Regions from separate parts of the Herbaspirillum sp. 1130 genome, predicted to be linked through region 1. Evidence: riboswitches for the same ligand, from Rfam matches in the RefSeq annotation. Region 1 holds a riboswitch; the other holds the start of a gene.
The links. A riboswitch is a leader RNA that binds a small molecule or an ion and turns the genes downstream of it on or off. The one in region 1 is predicted to bind cobalamin.

Region 1 (7,711 bases):
TCGTGTTCGTGGTTGTCCTGGTTGTGCAAGGCCACCTGCACGCCCGAGAGGCGCTGGCGGAAGGCCTCGCGCTGGTCCGCGCCCTGCACCTTGCGGCCGTAGGCATAGCCGCCCCAGTTGATGTAGGCCTCGGCGAAATCGGCCTGGTCTTGCCAGTTCTTTTCCTGGATCAGCGGCAGGATGCCTGCGCCGTAGCTGCCGGGCTTGGCCCCGAAGACGCGATAGGAGGCCTGCGCCGCCGCCTCGGCCTGGCCCAGTCCGCCCTGCATGGCCTGCTGCAGATCGCGCAGGTAGTGCTTGCGCACGAAGTTCAGGTGGTCCGGCTCGTCGGCGGCGATGGCCAGTTGCACGGCATCGTCGATCAGGTCGATCAGCTGCGGGAAGGCATCGCGGAAAAAACCGCTGATGCGCGTGGTCACGTCGATGCGCGGACGCTGCAATTGATCCAGCGGGATCAGTTCGACCCCGGCCACCTGCCGGTTGCCTTCGCGCCAGACCGGCTGCGCGCCCATCAATGAAAGGATCTGCGCCACATCGTCGCCATGGGTACGCATGGCGCTGGTGCCCCAGATGCTGATGGCCACGCTCTCGGGATAGTCGCCGCTCTCGCGGTGATGGCGCTCCAGCACTTCGCGCGCCAGTTGCTGGCCCACGCGCCAGGCCGACTGCGAGGGCACGCTGCGTGGATCGACCGAGTAAAAATTGCGCCCGGTCGGAAGAATATGCGCCATGCCGCGCGTGGGCGAGCCGCTGGGTCCGGCCGGAATGTAGCCACCGCGCAGGCCGTTGAGCAGGTTGCTGATTTCCTCATCGGTGCGCTGCAGGCGCGGTACCAGTTGTTCGCAGGCGAAGCTGAGGATGCGGCGCACGGCGCTGGTGTCGGTGGCCTTGATGGCGGCGGCCGGTACTGCGCGCTTGACCGGGGCCGGTCGCGCCATGGCGCGCATGCCGCCGAGCACGCTGCCTGCGCTTTTTTGCAGGGTCGGTTGCAGGCGCGGTTTTTCTTCGGCGGGGGCGCTGAACAAGGGGGCGAACAAGGCCTGGATCACGCCCTCGATGGCCTGCACTGCAAAGCCTTGCTGCTGCAGGGACTGCATCAGCGACAGGCACAGCGCATCGATGGCTTCAAGCGCATCGGCGCGGGTGACGATGGCACGTCCGGCCGTGCGGGAGAGCGCATCGTCGATGTTGAGGCGGCGGCCCTTGTGTTCCAGCAGCATGTCCAGCGACAGGCCGAAGAGACGCGCCACTTCTTCCTGCAGGCCCGGCAGGTCCTGGTTGGGCAGACGCGTCAGGGCCACCAGCATGTCCGGCAGTTGCTGTCCATCGGGCATGCGGCCGAGGATGTGCAGGCCGTCGCGGATCTGGGCCGCGCCCAGTTCGCACAGGTAGCCGTCGAGATCCTCGATCAGGTGCGCCACACCGGCACCATCCAGTTCACTCAGCGCGTGCGGCAGCGCGCCGTCGTCGTGCGCATGGTCATGGTCGTGATGATGGTGATGGTGATGGTCATCGTGATGATGATGTCCGTGATGATGGTGATGCCCATGGTCGTGCCCGTGCTCATGGTCATGATCGTGGTCATGATGCAGCAGCTTGTACTGCAGGTCCGTATCCAGATTGGTCTGCCGCACCAGCTCCCAGATCTGCTGCTGCAGCAGCGGCAGCTTGGCCGGATCGAGCACCTCGACCTGGTAATACTCGTCCACCAGCTGCGTCAACTGGGCCAGCGCGCCGTAGCTGTCGGCGGTGGTCATGGGCGGCGTCAGGTGGTCCACCACCACGGCATGGGCGCGGCGCTTGGCCTGCGAACCTTCGCCGGGATCGTTGATGATGAAGGGATAGAACAGCGGCACGTCGCCCAGCAAGGCATCCGGGAAGCATTCTTCAGACAGGCCCACGCCCTTGCCCGGCAACCACTCCAGGGTGCCGTGCTTGCCGACGTGGACGATGGCATCTGCGCCCCATTCTTCATCCAGCCAGCGGTACAGCGCGTAGTAGTGATGCGTGGGCGGCAGGTCGGGCTGGTGGTAGATGGCGTCCGGGTCCATGCCGTAGCCGCGCGGCGGTTGCAGGGCCACGAAGGCATTGCCCAGATCGAGGCCGGCGATCACCAGATGCTGGTCGTGCACGTAAGCCTCGCCGGGCGCAGCCCCCCACTGGCGCTGCATCCTGGCCTGCAAGGCGGTGGGCAACGCGGCAAACCATTGCGCGTAGCGCGCCGCCGGGATGCGCGCGGCAGCACGGCGCAGCTGGTCTTCGGTGAGCAGGATGTCGTCGTAGGAGCAGCGGTCCACCAGTTCGTGGATCAGGGACGTGCCGGTGTCGGGCAGATCGCCGATGGCGTAGCCATCTACTGCCAGTGCGCGCAGCACGGCCATGAGCGACTCGGGCGCATCCAGCCCCACGGCATTGCCGATCTGCGCGGCCTTGCTGCTGGAATTGGTGAAGATGAAGGCGATGCGCTTTTCTGCATTGGGCGTGCAGCGCAGGCGCACCAGCCGCTGCGCCAGCCCGGCGATGCGGCGCACGCGGTCCGGCAGGGCCTGGTACTGCACCACACCGGCCTCGCTGGCGTGCTTGAAGGATAGCGGCACGCCGATGATGCGGCCGTCGAATTCGGGCAGGACCACGTTCATGGCCGCATCCAGCGGATTCATGCCGCGCGTGGAATGCTGCCACTGGTCCTGCGTCATGCCGCTGGTGATGGCCTGCAGTACCGGGCGGTTCAACTGTTCCAGCACCGAGACCGACCAGCCCGCCGGCGTGATGCCGCCTGCCGTAATCTCGCCCATGGCGAAGCTGGTGGTGTTGATGATGAGATCGACCCGGCCCTCGGCGAAATACGCCAGCGCAGGCGGCAGCGTTGCCCCACTGCTGGCCGACACCCGCAGCGAGGAAGTAAACACTGGCAGCACATCCATGCCGCGCGCCTCCAGCGCCGCCACCAGCGCATCGATGAAGGCGGTATTGCCCGAGAGCCAATGCGCCCGGTAGAAGATGATGCCCACCGCCGGCTTGCCCGCCGGGGCCTGAGCGCGCAGGGCCAGCCAGTCGTCGAGGCGGGCGTCCTGTTCGAGGTCGGGATGATAAAGGCCGTGTTCGGGCAAGGCTTGCGCGGGTTCGTAGCCGTAGCCGCTCAGCAGCAGGCGGTCCGACAGACAGCGCAGCAACTGCGCCAGGTTGACGCTGCCGCCGCCGTTGAAATACGCCAGCGCCTGCTGTTGCACATCGGGCGCAGCAGTGGACGCCGCAGCCAGTTCGGCATCGGGCTCGCCGGTGCCGGACAGCACGATCAAGTGCCGCCCTTCGGCGCGCGCAGCGCGCAGCAATTCAGGAAAACCGGCTACTGCACCCAGCCGTCCGAGGACGCGCAGCACGATCACCTGGGCGCTGGCCAGCTCCGTGCGCAGCAGGGTCGCCAGCGTGCGCAGCGGCTGGCCCTGCTCGTCGGTGCCAGATTGCAGGGCTTGCAGGTCGTAGCCCGCTACGGCGGGGAATTCCGCCGGCAACTGCGCGCGTGCAGCAGCCAGCAGCGCCAGGTCGGTCGGGGCGTGCGTCAGCAGGACGATTCGAGCCACGGGATCATGCATCGGAGGCCTCCGCTTCCGGCATCACGTCACCGGTGCCAAGGCGATGGAAGATGAGGTCGCTCACTTCGCGTCCGCCTTCCAGGTGCTCCACCACCACGCGCTCGATGGCGGCGGCATCCTCGCAGCGATACCACACGCCCTCGGGATAGACCACCACCACCGGGGCCTGCGCCTTGCAGGCCACCATGCAGTGGGTACGGGTGCGCTTGACGCGCAGCTCGGGGCGGGCGTCGATCTGCTCGCCCAGCACGCCGAACATGGCTTCGGCCAGCACGCCGTTTTCGGTACAACGCGGACCCACGCACATGAGCACGTGACGATGATGAGTTCTCATGGCTTTGATGCTTTACTTTCCCCGGCGCAGCAACGCCGGACAGGGGCCCGTCAGGGCCGGCCCATCAGCCGAAGCGGCGATAGAAGAAACCGGTCAGCCCGCCCAGCGCCAGCCAGAACACGGCATTGGCCGCCGCCGTGGCGCGGATGAAGGCTTGTGCCAACTCTTCGGGTGCCACGCTGCCATGCACTTCCGGCTGCGGTGCGCCGATGAAATGCGGAACCACCAGGAGCATGACGCCGACCAGCTTCCACGGCCAGCCACGGGTGAAGACGAACAGGCCCAGGCTGGCCGCCGTCATGGCGGCGGTCATCACCCACCAGAGCTGGCGCGCCTGCAGCGGTGCGGCCAGGGTACCGGGGACTTCCGGCGGCAAGCCCAGCGAGGGCGCGACGAAGAACACGCCATAACCGGCCAGGCCCCACAGCAGGCCGCTGCGCCAGCTGATCTGGCGTCCGCTCAGGGCAAAGGCCGCCACCAGCAGCAAGGCGAAACCGACCGCCATGCTGACGTTGGCCAGCACGGTGTAGCCGGTGCGCTCGGCGCCGTCAGCCGGCTCCCAGGCATTGGCGTCATGCGCGTGTTCGTGCTCATGTGCGTTCGCATGCGAGTGCTCGTGCGCAGCCGCCTGGGCGGCGGGTTCGTGGGCGTGGTCATCGGCCGCGGGGGCCGCCGATTCGCTGGCCTTTTCATATTCCTCTGCCTTGAGGATGATCTTTTCGACTTGGAATTGTTGCACGCCCGACAGCAGCACGCCCGACAAGGCACCTGCCACCACCACAGCCGACGCCATGCGCCGGAATACGGTCCAGTTCATCGTCCGCTCCTCAGTGGCAAGGGAAACCGGCCGAGTGGCGGCCATCGTGGGCGGCATTGTGCAGCTCGACTTTGGAGGCGAAGCCGGCGCCGTAGATCAGCGCCACGCCCAGCGCGAAGGCCAGCAGCGAGGGCGCGATGCGGTCGCGCCAGACCTGGCTGCCGGAGCGGCTGGAAGAGGAAGAATCAGCGGTGTGACGGGCGTCGAGACCGGAGGGAGTGGACATGCGCTTTCCTTGGCAGGTGGATGAAACGAAGGAAGCCACACGGCGAGCGCCCAAGCACAATCCCGCCGTCGGCTGACGGCACCGGTTCACACCAGCGGGAAATGATGGAAGCTTTCCGCATGATCGCCCTCCGCGATGCATTCAAGAACTTGCCTCGGGCCGGTCTCCGGGCTGGCGAGGGGAAGCCTGGGCTTCGGGACAGGCGCCTTCCCATGCGCGGGGCACAGTGGCGTAGTGCGTGTCCTTCCTCGCTTACCGTTGCGGGGGCAGCGCCGGCTTTGGCCCGATGCTGTGGCACCGGCCGCACCGGCTTCCCGTTTCAATTCCAGGCGCGGCTGCGCACAGGAATACCAGAAGCAATGCTAAGTGGCGAAGTATAAAGGCGGGGGCGGGCTTGGGCAACCTGCATTGTCAGCCTGCACGGGGCTGGCGGCAACTTCAGCGGGGCAAGGCGGGCTGGAGCGGCGAGGAGGATGAGGGGGATGCACTGGAGGAAGCAGCCGGCAGTTGCGGCAAGGCAGGCGAAGCGGCCAGCTTGTAATACAGGCTCATTTCCGCCCCCATGCGGGTGGGAATGCGCGCCACGTACACCGAGCGCTGGCCGGACCGGGGACCGTGCCCGTGCACTTCCATCAGGCACAGGTAGCGTTCCCCCAGGAAGCCCAGCACGGCAAACGAGGCCTTTTGCGGGCGGGACAGCCGGGGGGCGCGCTCCGGTGACAGGCCGATGGCCCGGTCAAGGTAGCCGCGATGGGAATTGACGAACAGATAGTCACGTCCGGGGGGCTTGCCGCTGGCATAACCGATGCGCCACTGGCGATTGTCGCCATCAGGCAGATACAGGCTGTAGGGAGATGCCGGGCCGCTTTCCATCACCTCGACCCGCCCTGCGACCGGATCGATGCTGACCCTGCTGAGGGGAAAATGGTCTACGGCCAGGCAACTGGCCAGCACTTCTTCGGGCGGCGATCGCGGACCGGGCAGCGCCGCCAGACAGACGAACAGCAGGACCAAGGGCAGGCAGCGCAGCGCGCTCTTCTTCCAGGGAGAGGCATGGGCAAGGAAGCAAATCATTGACAGCTCCTTCAACAGACGGCGGATCAGATCGGCTGCAGCAGAAACACAACCGGCCACCATGGTTGCAGAAGGGCAATGCCATGGATATCAGAAAACTCTCAATGAGCAGGAACAAGTCACTTGCCACGGACGGCGTGCGCCCTGTTGTGCGCCCGGCGACAACACCGAGAGGCCGATGTCGGCTCGCGACGGCCTCAGCGCGGCCCGGCGACCATCTCGGCAAGAAAATCGAGGGCGACGAAGTGCCATTGCGCCGATTCGGCGTCATACAGCGCGATCTGGTTGATTTCCCGGCCCGGTTCAGTGCGGCCCGGGATGCGCTCCATGGCCCGCTCGGCATGCCGGTGGCGCTGCTGCGGGTTCAGTTGTTCCAGCCGGGCCGCTGTCTCCGCATGGGCGTAGAGACCGGCGCACTCCCATAGTCGGGCGTGGCATTCGAGATCGGCCAGTCCGATGTCCAGCGGGATGCTGTCGATGCTCGCCGACACCTGGGCCACGCGCGCCGACGACAGCCGCACCGGATCGCCCTGCGCGCGCACGGCGATGCGGCCATCGTGCGCGCCCCATGCCAGATGCAGGCAGTACGGCAAGTGGCCCTGATGACGCGCCACCAGCTCATCGGGGGAAAAGGATGCCACCGGCAGTACCTGGTAATCCTCCACAGCCAGACCCAGCCAGAGCGCATCGAGATGCGCATCAAAGGGAGACAGGTAGAGCACCATGGCCTGCGCACCGGCAGCCGGCCCGGCCTTGACCGGCTCGCACAGCACCCGGGCGGTGCTGCTGCCGCTTGGCTGCAGGCGTACCAGCACATGCAGAGGAAGCGCCGCCAGCACAGTGTGGCGGCGGCCAGCGGGAAAACCCATGGACTGCGGAGGATAGGGATACAAGGTGCCACTCCTGACAAGGACGGCGGAGGTGGCAGTCCTGCTCAATTCATCTGCGGTCTCCGCAAAAAGCAGATGCTTTCACAAATGCAAAGCGGCTTGAACGAGAAAAGTCTCAATCAACGCGAAAGAATGGCGGGGAGAGATGGCAGACTGCAAAGGAGATGGTGCGGGCCGAAATCAGGGCGGTTCCGGGGCGATATGAAAGAAAAAGACAGCGCGCAGTCGCAATGGCCGCGTAACGGCATGTTGCACGCTCGATCGCTCGCAAGACGTGAACGGAAATGCAAAAACCAAAGTCGCGATGGACGGCTGCAAGCGCAACGAAGAACGGCGCGCCTGCTTCGCAAGCGCGCTCAACGACAGCTACTTACATGCGCAAAGGCTTGTCGGAAGGCCGGGGATTGTCGGGCGGATCTTGCACCGGCACCGGCTCATCATCGGGCAGTGCCGGCGGCGGCAGGTTGGGCTCGTTGACCGGCGGGGTTTCTTGGGGAGTGTGCAGGGAATGGTACAAACAGACCTCCTCGGAGAGTGCAATTCGGGTGGCAGATCCGGCAGGCAAGCTCAACCCTGGCCGGCCATCGGGTTCTGATGGGGAATCGGGTCCTGGGGCGGCGTCGGATCGAGCGGCGGGACCTCGACCGGCGGGGTGTCCTGGGGCTTGTGCATGGTGTTCTCCTCTGAGGGTAAAGGGGTAGTGTGGTCGCCGGGCCGTGCCGGCAGCGTGGGCAGCAAGCCATCATCGGCATTGGCCAGCGGGTCTTCGGTGCCGTC
Region 2 (7,711 bases), 390 kb from region 1:
GGACAGGCCCACCACCAGCACCAGTTCACCTTCGGCCGAACGGGCCGTACCGGTGATGCCGGCAGTGTGGATTGCGGTCAGCGGCTTGATCACGAGATCGGCCGTGCCTTCCACCGATTCCACGCCCAGGATGTAGGGGTGGGGAACCGCCATGACGATACCCACTCGCTCATTGCCCGGCTCGTAGCCCAGCACGCCGGCCAGCGAATTGACCGGCAGCGGACGGCCCTGGTCGCGCAGCACCGGGGCGCCGCCGACTTCGTCGAAGGTTTCCGGCAGCTCGACCACGCGCTCCACCACCGCCATCGGCAGGGCCAGCGGAGCACCGGCGCAGCGCACCAGCATGGTCGGGATGATCGACAGTTCGATGGGCAGGCGGATCGAGAACTTGGTGCCCTTGCCGATGGTGGATTCGATGCGGATGGTGCCGCGATGCTTTTCCACCGCCGTCTTGACCACGTCCATGCCCACGCCGCGTCCGGAGACGCTGGAGGCCACTTCCTTGGTCGAGAAACCGGGCAGGAACACCAGCTGCAAGGCTTCGTCGGAGGTCAGCGCCTGGTGCTCGTTGATCAGGCCCTTGGCCAGCGCCTTGTTGCGCAGCATGTCCGGGTCCATGCCCTTGCCGTCATCGAAGACTTCGATCATGACGCTGCTGCCGGCCTGCCAGGCGTTGAGCGAGATGGTCGCCTTGTTGGGCTTGCCGGCCGCGGCGCGGTCCACTTCGATACCGTGGTCCAGCGAGTTGCGCAGCATGTGCACCAGCGGGTCGTAGAGGCTGTCCACCACCACGCGGTCGACTTCGGTTTCGGCACCGGTGATGACCAGGTCGACGTCCTTGCCGAGGTCCTTGGCCAGTTCGCGCACCAGTCGGGGGAATTTCTGGAACAGGCGGCCGACCGGCTGCATGCGCGTGGACAGCGTGGCGCGTTGCAGTTCGCTGGAGTAGCGCGAGGCGCGGCCCAGGGTTTCGGCCAGGGTCGACATCAGGGCCGCAGCGGTCCCTTCGAACTTGAACTGCTGCAGCTTTTCCAGCAGCACGGCAGCCTGGTTGGCGGCCTGCACCGATTCGCCGGCCACTTCCAGCAGGGCGTCCAGCTTGACGGCATCGATACGGATGCTTTCTTCCTTGGCCCCGCCAGGGGAATCGGTGGCGCGGCGATTCTGCTGTACCGGCGCGGCGGCCTTGGGCTCGCCATCGGCTGCGGGCGCGGCAGGCGCGGCAGCAGCGGGTGCCGCTGCGGCGGCAGCCACCGGGGCCGCCTCGGCGCTACCCTCCGCGACCGGCGCGGCAGCCGCACCGGGCACCAGGGCCTGGTAGAGGGCGGGCCAGTCCAGTTCGCCATTCTTCATCACGCTGGCACTGCCATCGACGCTGACGGCGGCCACTGCAGCGGCGGCTGCGGGCGCGGCCACCGGTGCTGCGGCTGCCGGTGCTGCTGCCGGGGCAGGCGCTGCTGCCGCTGGGGCAGGGGCCGGCGTGGATTCGCTCTTGCCTTCGATGGCCTGGGTCAGGATGTCCTTCAGTTCGGCCGGCATCGAGGCCAGGCTGTCGGGCGCCGCACCGTTGGACAATTCGTTCAACTGGTCGGCCACGAAGCCGCTGGCCTGCAGCGCCGCTTCGATGGCCAGCGGCGTGACCGGGGCCTTGCCGGTGCGCAGCGCATCGAACAGGTTTTCGGTCAGGTGGCAGGCCGACACCATGGCCGGCAGGTTCACGAACCCGGCGCCACCCTTGATGGTGTGGAATGCGCGGAAGACCGCGTTGAGGATTTCAAGGTCATCAGGATGTCGTTCCAGCGTCAGCAGGTGCTCTTCCACGTTGGTGGCGAGATCCAACGCTTCAACGACAAAATCCTTGAGCATTTCGTCATCCATTAGAACCCCAGGCTATCGAGTAAGTCGTCCACATCGTCCTGACCCATGGCGGTGCCGCCCACGGAGGGGCCATTCATCAGGGTTACCGGTTTTTCGGCATCGATCTGCGCCTTGACTTCCGGCGGTGCATTGTCGCGCAGCAGTTGCGCCAGCTCGCGCTCGGCGGAAGCGGTGATGGCCACGATCTTCTTGATCAACTGGCCGGTGATGTCCTGGAAGTCCTGGGCCATCATGATTTCCAGCATGCGCGCCTTTTCCGCCTCGGTCGATTCCATCACCGAATTGGAGAACTTCTGCGAGTCGCCCGCCAGTGCCTTGAATTCCTCGATGTTCATCTGGCCGGCATACAGCTTGGTCCAGCGCGCGTTGATGTCCTTGGCTTGCTCCTGCAGGCGGTCCTGGGCCGGCATGCCGGAGTCCAGCGCATTGAGCACCTTGTTGGCGGCCTGCTCGGTGAGGGTGGCGATGTGTTCCAGACGGCTCTGGGCGTCGCCGATCTGCTCGGCCACGTCGGTCAGCGAACGGTCGTAGCCGAGTTCGCGCATGGAGTCGTGCAGCAGGCGCACGATGCCGCCCAGGCGTTCGTACATGGGCTTGTCGCTCTGGTCCTCCTGTTCGCCTGCAGCCGCTTCTTCGGTGCCGGCGGCGGCGGGGGCGGCGGCAGCCGGTTCGGCAGTCATGCCCGGTAGCGTCTGCGAGGAAATTTCGTCAAACAATGCTTCCAGATCAACGTCGTCGCTCATGATTACTGATTCTCCCAACAAAGGTGTGCGCTCGTCGGCGCACTGCTGTGCAAAGTTGCCCGTAGGCGGATCTAATGCGTCGTTCCGGGAGGCACAGCCACTACCACCGCCCCGATATCAGACAGATATCGGCAGCCAGAGGCAGTCTCTGAAGGCCCGCAGACCACGACAACGTTCAGGATGACAGTGAGGCCGGCCGACCCCGCAAGGGTCCGCCGGTCGACGATGCCATGGCGCCGAGTATAGGACCGCTTGGCGTGATCTCATCGGCCAAACAGCGAGTGAAATCCCCCATTTGTTTCAATTTTTCGGCCCCACCACAAAAAATTGGCAAGAACCGCGATTCAAATGTTTTTTGATAGAAAAATCGAATTTTTTCTATATATCACTGCTGAGGATGGATTTTATCCGGCTTTTTCCTGAAAGCAATTGCGGCTGTCCCGCTTGTGCTGATTTACATCACCTGGGTGCTGCGGCTTGTGGCGTGTACGCTGCACGCCTACAATGGCGCGGTTTTGGTGCCCGCCGGCGTGTCCTCGCCGGCAGTTAAACGGGAAACACGCGCCAGGCCGCCTGCAGCCAGCAGGGCGGTCAGCCAAGGTGTACTGCCCCCGCAACGGTAACCAGGTGCCGGCGACGATGTGACGATGCGTCGCGTCTCGCCGGCGAGACCTCTTCCACGCCACTGTGTTTTTGCGCGAACGTTCACTTCGCCACATGGGAAGGCCGATGGTCATGCCTGCAGTCCGGAGACCGGCCAGAACAGGAGGAGCCCGCACAGCCAGTATTGGTGCGGTTTTCCGTTGATTGCGGCCCGCGGGGAGGCTGGCTGCACAGATTCTTTACCTGATTTTTCATGCATATCGCTTATTTCCAGGCCCGCTGTGGCGGTCCTCGCCCCCGTATTGCCCTGCGCACTGCCAGTGCGCTGATTCTTTCGGCTTTCGCAGCCTCGACCCACGCCGCCGATACCAGCCAGCCGCTGTCGGCGGTAGTGGTCTCGGCCTCGCGCTTCCCCAATGATCCGGCATTCCCGCCGGTCGCTGCCACCGTCATCACCGCCGAGCAGATCCGCGAAGCCGGCATCGACAACGCCAACGAAGCCATCCGCAAGCTGGGCGGCGTCTATGGGCGCCAGAGCCTGTCCGGCCCGCGCGACTTCCCGCTGGACCTGCGCGGCTTCGGCACCAATGGCGACCAGAACATGGTGGTGCTGGTCGATGGCGTGCGCATTTCCGAGAATGAACTGGCCACGCCGCTGCTGTCGGCGATCCCCATCGAAACCATCGAGCGCATCGAGATCGTGCGCGGCGGCAGCAGCGTGCTGTATGGCAGCGGCGCTACCGGCGGCACCATCCAGATCATCACGCGCCGCCCGCAGGCCAATACCGTGCGCGGAACCGTGATCGGCGAGGTCGGCAGCAACGGTCAGCGCGCCGGCCGGGCAGCGGTTTCGCGCGGCTGGGACAACATGTCCATCGACGCCAGCTATGCCAAGTCGCATGCCGACAACTGGCGCGACAACAGCAAGTCCAATCAGGAAAATTTCAGTACCACGGTGCAGTGGTTCGCCAGCGACTGGCGCTTCGGCCTGCGCGCCAACTTGTCGCGCGCCGATTTCGGCCTGCCGGGCAGCCTGAGCCAGGCGCAATATGACGCCAATGCGCGCCAGACCAGCAAGCCGCTGGATCATGGCTCCTACGACAATGACAGCATCACGGCCTTCCTCGAGCGCCGCTTCGGTGCCTTCGACGTGGCGGCCGAGCTGTTGCATCGGGAGAAGATTTCGCGCTCCACCTATGTCAGCAGCGGCTCCACCGCGCAAGCCAACATCCGGACCACCCAGTTCTCGCCGCGCCTGCGTCACGTGCTCGACAGCGGCCTGTGGAAGAACGAAGCCATTGCCGGTGTGGACCTGGCCGAATGGAGTTCGGCCACCAATGCCAGCTATGGCAACAGCGATGCCTCCCAGCATTCGAAGGCGCTGTACCTGCGCGATGAAATCGAGTTTGACCGCAACGCCCGCCTCGCTGCCGGCGTGCGCCGCGAGCAGTTCACCCAGCAGAGCGATTCCGGCGCCTATGGCCGCACCAGCGCCGTCAATGCCTGGGATCTGCAAGCCAGCTATGCGCCGCTGCCGCTGCTGCGCGGCTTCGTCAAGACCGGCCAGAGCTATCGTCTGGCAACTGCCGACGAGAACGGCTTCACGGCCTTGCCCAGCGGCGCGGTCCTGAAACCGCAGGTCTCGCATGACCTGGAACTGGGCGCGACCCTGGGCCATACGGCGCGCCAGGTGACGCTGCGCTGGTTCCGCCATCGCGTGCGCGACGAGCTGTATTATGACCCGACCGCCAACGGTGGCTTCGGGGCCAACAGCAACCTGGCCCCCACCCGCCATCAGGGTGTGGAACTGGAAGGCCGTGTGCAGCTGACCGAGACCCTGGGCTGGAGTGCCACCTACCAGCACATCAATGCGCGTTTCGAGGAAGGCGACAACAGCGGCAAGCAACTGGCGCTGGTGCCGGCCAATACCCTGTCGACCCGCCTGAACTGGAAGTCCGGACAGCAAAGCGCCGACGTCGGTGCACGCTGGGTGGACCGCCAGCGCATGGGCAACGACTTCGCCAACACCTGCGCGCGCATGCCTTCGTTCACTACCTTCGATGCGCGGTATGCGGTGCGTGTCAGCGCCTGGGAATTTGCCGTCACGGGGACCAATCTGGCTGATCGCAAGTATTACTCGCAGGCGTATGACTGCAGTGGCGGGGCGGTCTCGGGCATCTATCCGGAGGACGGACGGGCCTTGAAATTCACCGCCCGCTACGACTTCTGATGCTGACCTGATCCTGGCCCCGATGCGACGTTACCTGCCTGTGCTGTGCACCTTGCTGCTGCTGTCCCTGCTGGCCTTGTCGGCGGCGGTGCTGTGCGGCAGTACTGGCTGTTTGCGTCCTTCGGCCTCCGCCGACCAGTTGGCGATGCTGCTGTCGCTGCGCGTGCCACGCGCGCTGACCGCCTTTGCCGTGGGCGGCGCGCTGGCCCTGTCGGGGGCGCTGATGCAGGTACTGTTGCGCAATCCGCTGGCCGATCCCTATGTATTGGGCTTGTCGGGCGGTTCGGCGGCCGGGGCCTTGCTGGCCATGCTGGCAGCCCTGCGGCTGGGCTGGCCGGTACAGGCCGTCACCGCACCCGGCGCCTTGCTGGGCGCGGGGCTGGCGATGCTGCTGCTGTTCGGGCTGGTGCGTCCCTCGCTGCGGCATCTGGCGGTGTCTCCCTTGTTGTCCAGCCAGCGCCTGTTGCTGACGGGTGTGATGCTGGCAGCGGGATTCGGTGCGCTGATTTCGCTGGCGCTGTCGATTGCGCCGGATGCGCAGTTGCGCGGCATGGTGTTCTGGCTGATCGGCGACCTCGACGATGCGCGCCTGCTGTCCTTGATGGCACCGGTGTTGCTGCTGGCATTGCTGTGGAGCTGGCGTCATGCGCCCTCGCTCAATCTGCTGGCACGCGGCGATGCCTTTGCGCAGTTGCTGGGCGTGCCGGTGATGCGGCTGCGGGTGATGCTTCTGTGTGTAACGGCGGCCTGCACGGCCGGTGCCGTGGCGATGGCGGGGACCATCGGCTTCGTCGGACTGGTGGTGCCGCATGGCTTGCGCCTGCTGGTCGGCAATGACCAGCGCCTGCTGCTGCCGGCCTGTGTCCTTGGCGGCGGGGCCATGCTGACGCTGGCGGATTTGCTGGCGCGTACCGTGGCCGCACCGGTGCAACTGCCGGTGGGAGTGATCACGGCACTGGTGGGCGTGCCAATGTTCCTGTGGCTGCTGGCGCGGAGCCGCCCATGACGAATATGACGCATTCTTCAGTGCCCGTTCTGCAGACCCGCCAGCTGGCGGTGTGCGCGGGTGAGCGTGTCCTGCTGCAGGCGCTGGACTGGCAGGTGCGCGCGGGTGAATTCTGGTGCGTGCTGGGGCGCAACGGGGTCGGCAAAAGCAGCCTGCTGCATGTACTGGCCGGCTTGCAGGCGGCGCATGCCGGCGAGGTTCTGCTGCAGGGAAGGGCGCTGTCGTCCTTTTCGCCGTCGCAACTGGCCTTGCAGCGCGGCCTGCTGTTGCAACATCAACAGGATGCGTTTTCGCTGCAGGTGCTGGATGCCGTCATGGCGGGCCGCTTTGCCCATGGCGATGGCTGGGGCGCGCCGGAGAAGGACAGCGCGCTGGCCTTGTCCGCCCTCGAACAGGTCGGCCTGTCCGGCTTGGCGGGACAGGATCTGTTGCGGCTGTCCGGCGGGGAGCGCCAGCGCGTGGCGCTGGCGACCTTGCTGGTGCAGGCTCCCGCGCTCTGTCTGCTGGATGAGCCGACCTCGCATCAGGATATCGCGGCCCAATTGCAGGTAATGCAATTGCTGCAGGAATGGGCGCAGGAGGGCAGGGCCGTGGTAGCCAGTTGTCACGATATCAATCTTGCGCGGCGCTTTGCCTCGCATATCCTGCTGCTCGACGGCAGCACCGCGCACGGCGGCACCGCGGAAGCCATCCTGCAGCCTGAAGCGCTGGAGGCGGCGTATGGATGCCACTTCTTCCCGGTCGCGAGCCCGGACGGTGTGGTGTTCGTGGCGAGCCAGGGTGAGCAGGAGAAGCGCAGGGTTTGAAAGAAGCTTCGTATTCTCATCTGCTGATATGTTGTTTTTCAGCAAAAGAGCTCAAAAAATCAACAGAAAACTCTTTACCAATATTTACGAATTCTCACCTCCCGATATAATTGCCGCCGGGGAAAACCCTGACGAAGTACTGACAATTATTTAGGGATATCAGGAATGAAAAAGAATATCGCAGCAGCAGTTGCAGCAATCGCAGCAATGATGGCCGCCGGTTCGGTGGCAGCGCAGACCGTTGACAGCGGCGTGTACATCGGCCTGGAAGGCGGCGTCGCCACCATCAGCAGCATCGCTACCCCGACCAACGGCGTGAAGACCTCCGAAACCAACGAAACCGGTGCCCTGCGCGCCCTGGTTGGTTATCAGATCAACAAGAACTTCGCGATCGAACTGGGTTACTTCGCCACCGACGACTTCAAGCAAGACGGTACCAACCGCA

Region 2: linked by a shared signal. The riboswitch ahead of JOD78_RS06895 (TonB-dependent receptor) and the one ahead of JOD78_RS05130 (CbtB domain-containing protein) in region 1 are both predicted to bind cobalamin.

The regions. Positions count from the first base shown of each region.
Region 1 is NZ_JAFICQ010000001.1:1,176,258-1,183,968, forward strand. It holds gene JOD78_RS05115 (cobaltochelatase subunit CobN) at 1-3,593, opposite strand, end outside; gene JOD78_RS05120 (ferredoxin) at 3,586-3,927, opposite strand; gene JOD78_RS05125 (CbtA family protein) at 3,992-4,744, opposite strand; gene JOD78_RS05130 (CbtB domain-containing protein) at 4,755-4,970, opposite strand; cobalamin riboswitch at 5,110-5,340, opposite strand; gene JOD78_RS05135 (hypothetical protein) at 5,409-6,044, opposite strand; gene JOD78_RS05140 (hypothetical protein) at 6,242-6,937, opposite strand; gene JOD78_RS05145 (hypothetical protein) at 7,305-7,451, opposite strand; gene JOD78_RS05150 (hypothetical protein) at 7,502-7,711, opposite strand, start outside.
Region 2 is NZ_JAFICQ010000001.1:1,570,330-1,578,040, reverse strand. It holds gene JOD78_RS06905 (chemotaxis protein CheA) at 1-1,878, opposite strand, end outside; gene JOD78_RS06900 (protein phosphatase CheZ) at 1,878-2,621, opposite strand; cobalamin riboswitch at 3,121-3,398, shown strand; gene JOD78_RS06895 (TonB-dependent receptor) at 3,478-5,454, shown strand; gene JOD78_RS06890 (iron ABC transporter permease) at 5,477-6,460, shown strand; gene JOD78_RS06885 (ABC transporter ATP-binding protein) at 6,457-7,266, shown strand; gene JOD78_RS06880 (porin family protein) at 7,432-7,711, shown strand, end outside.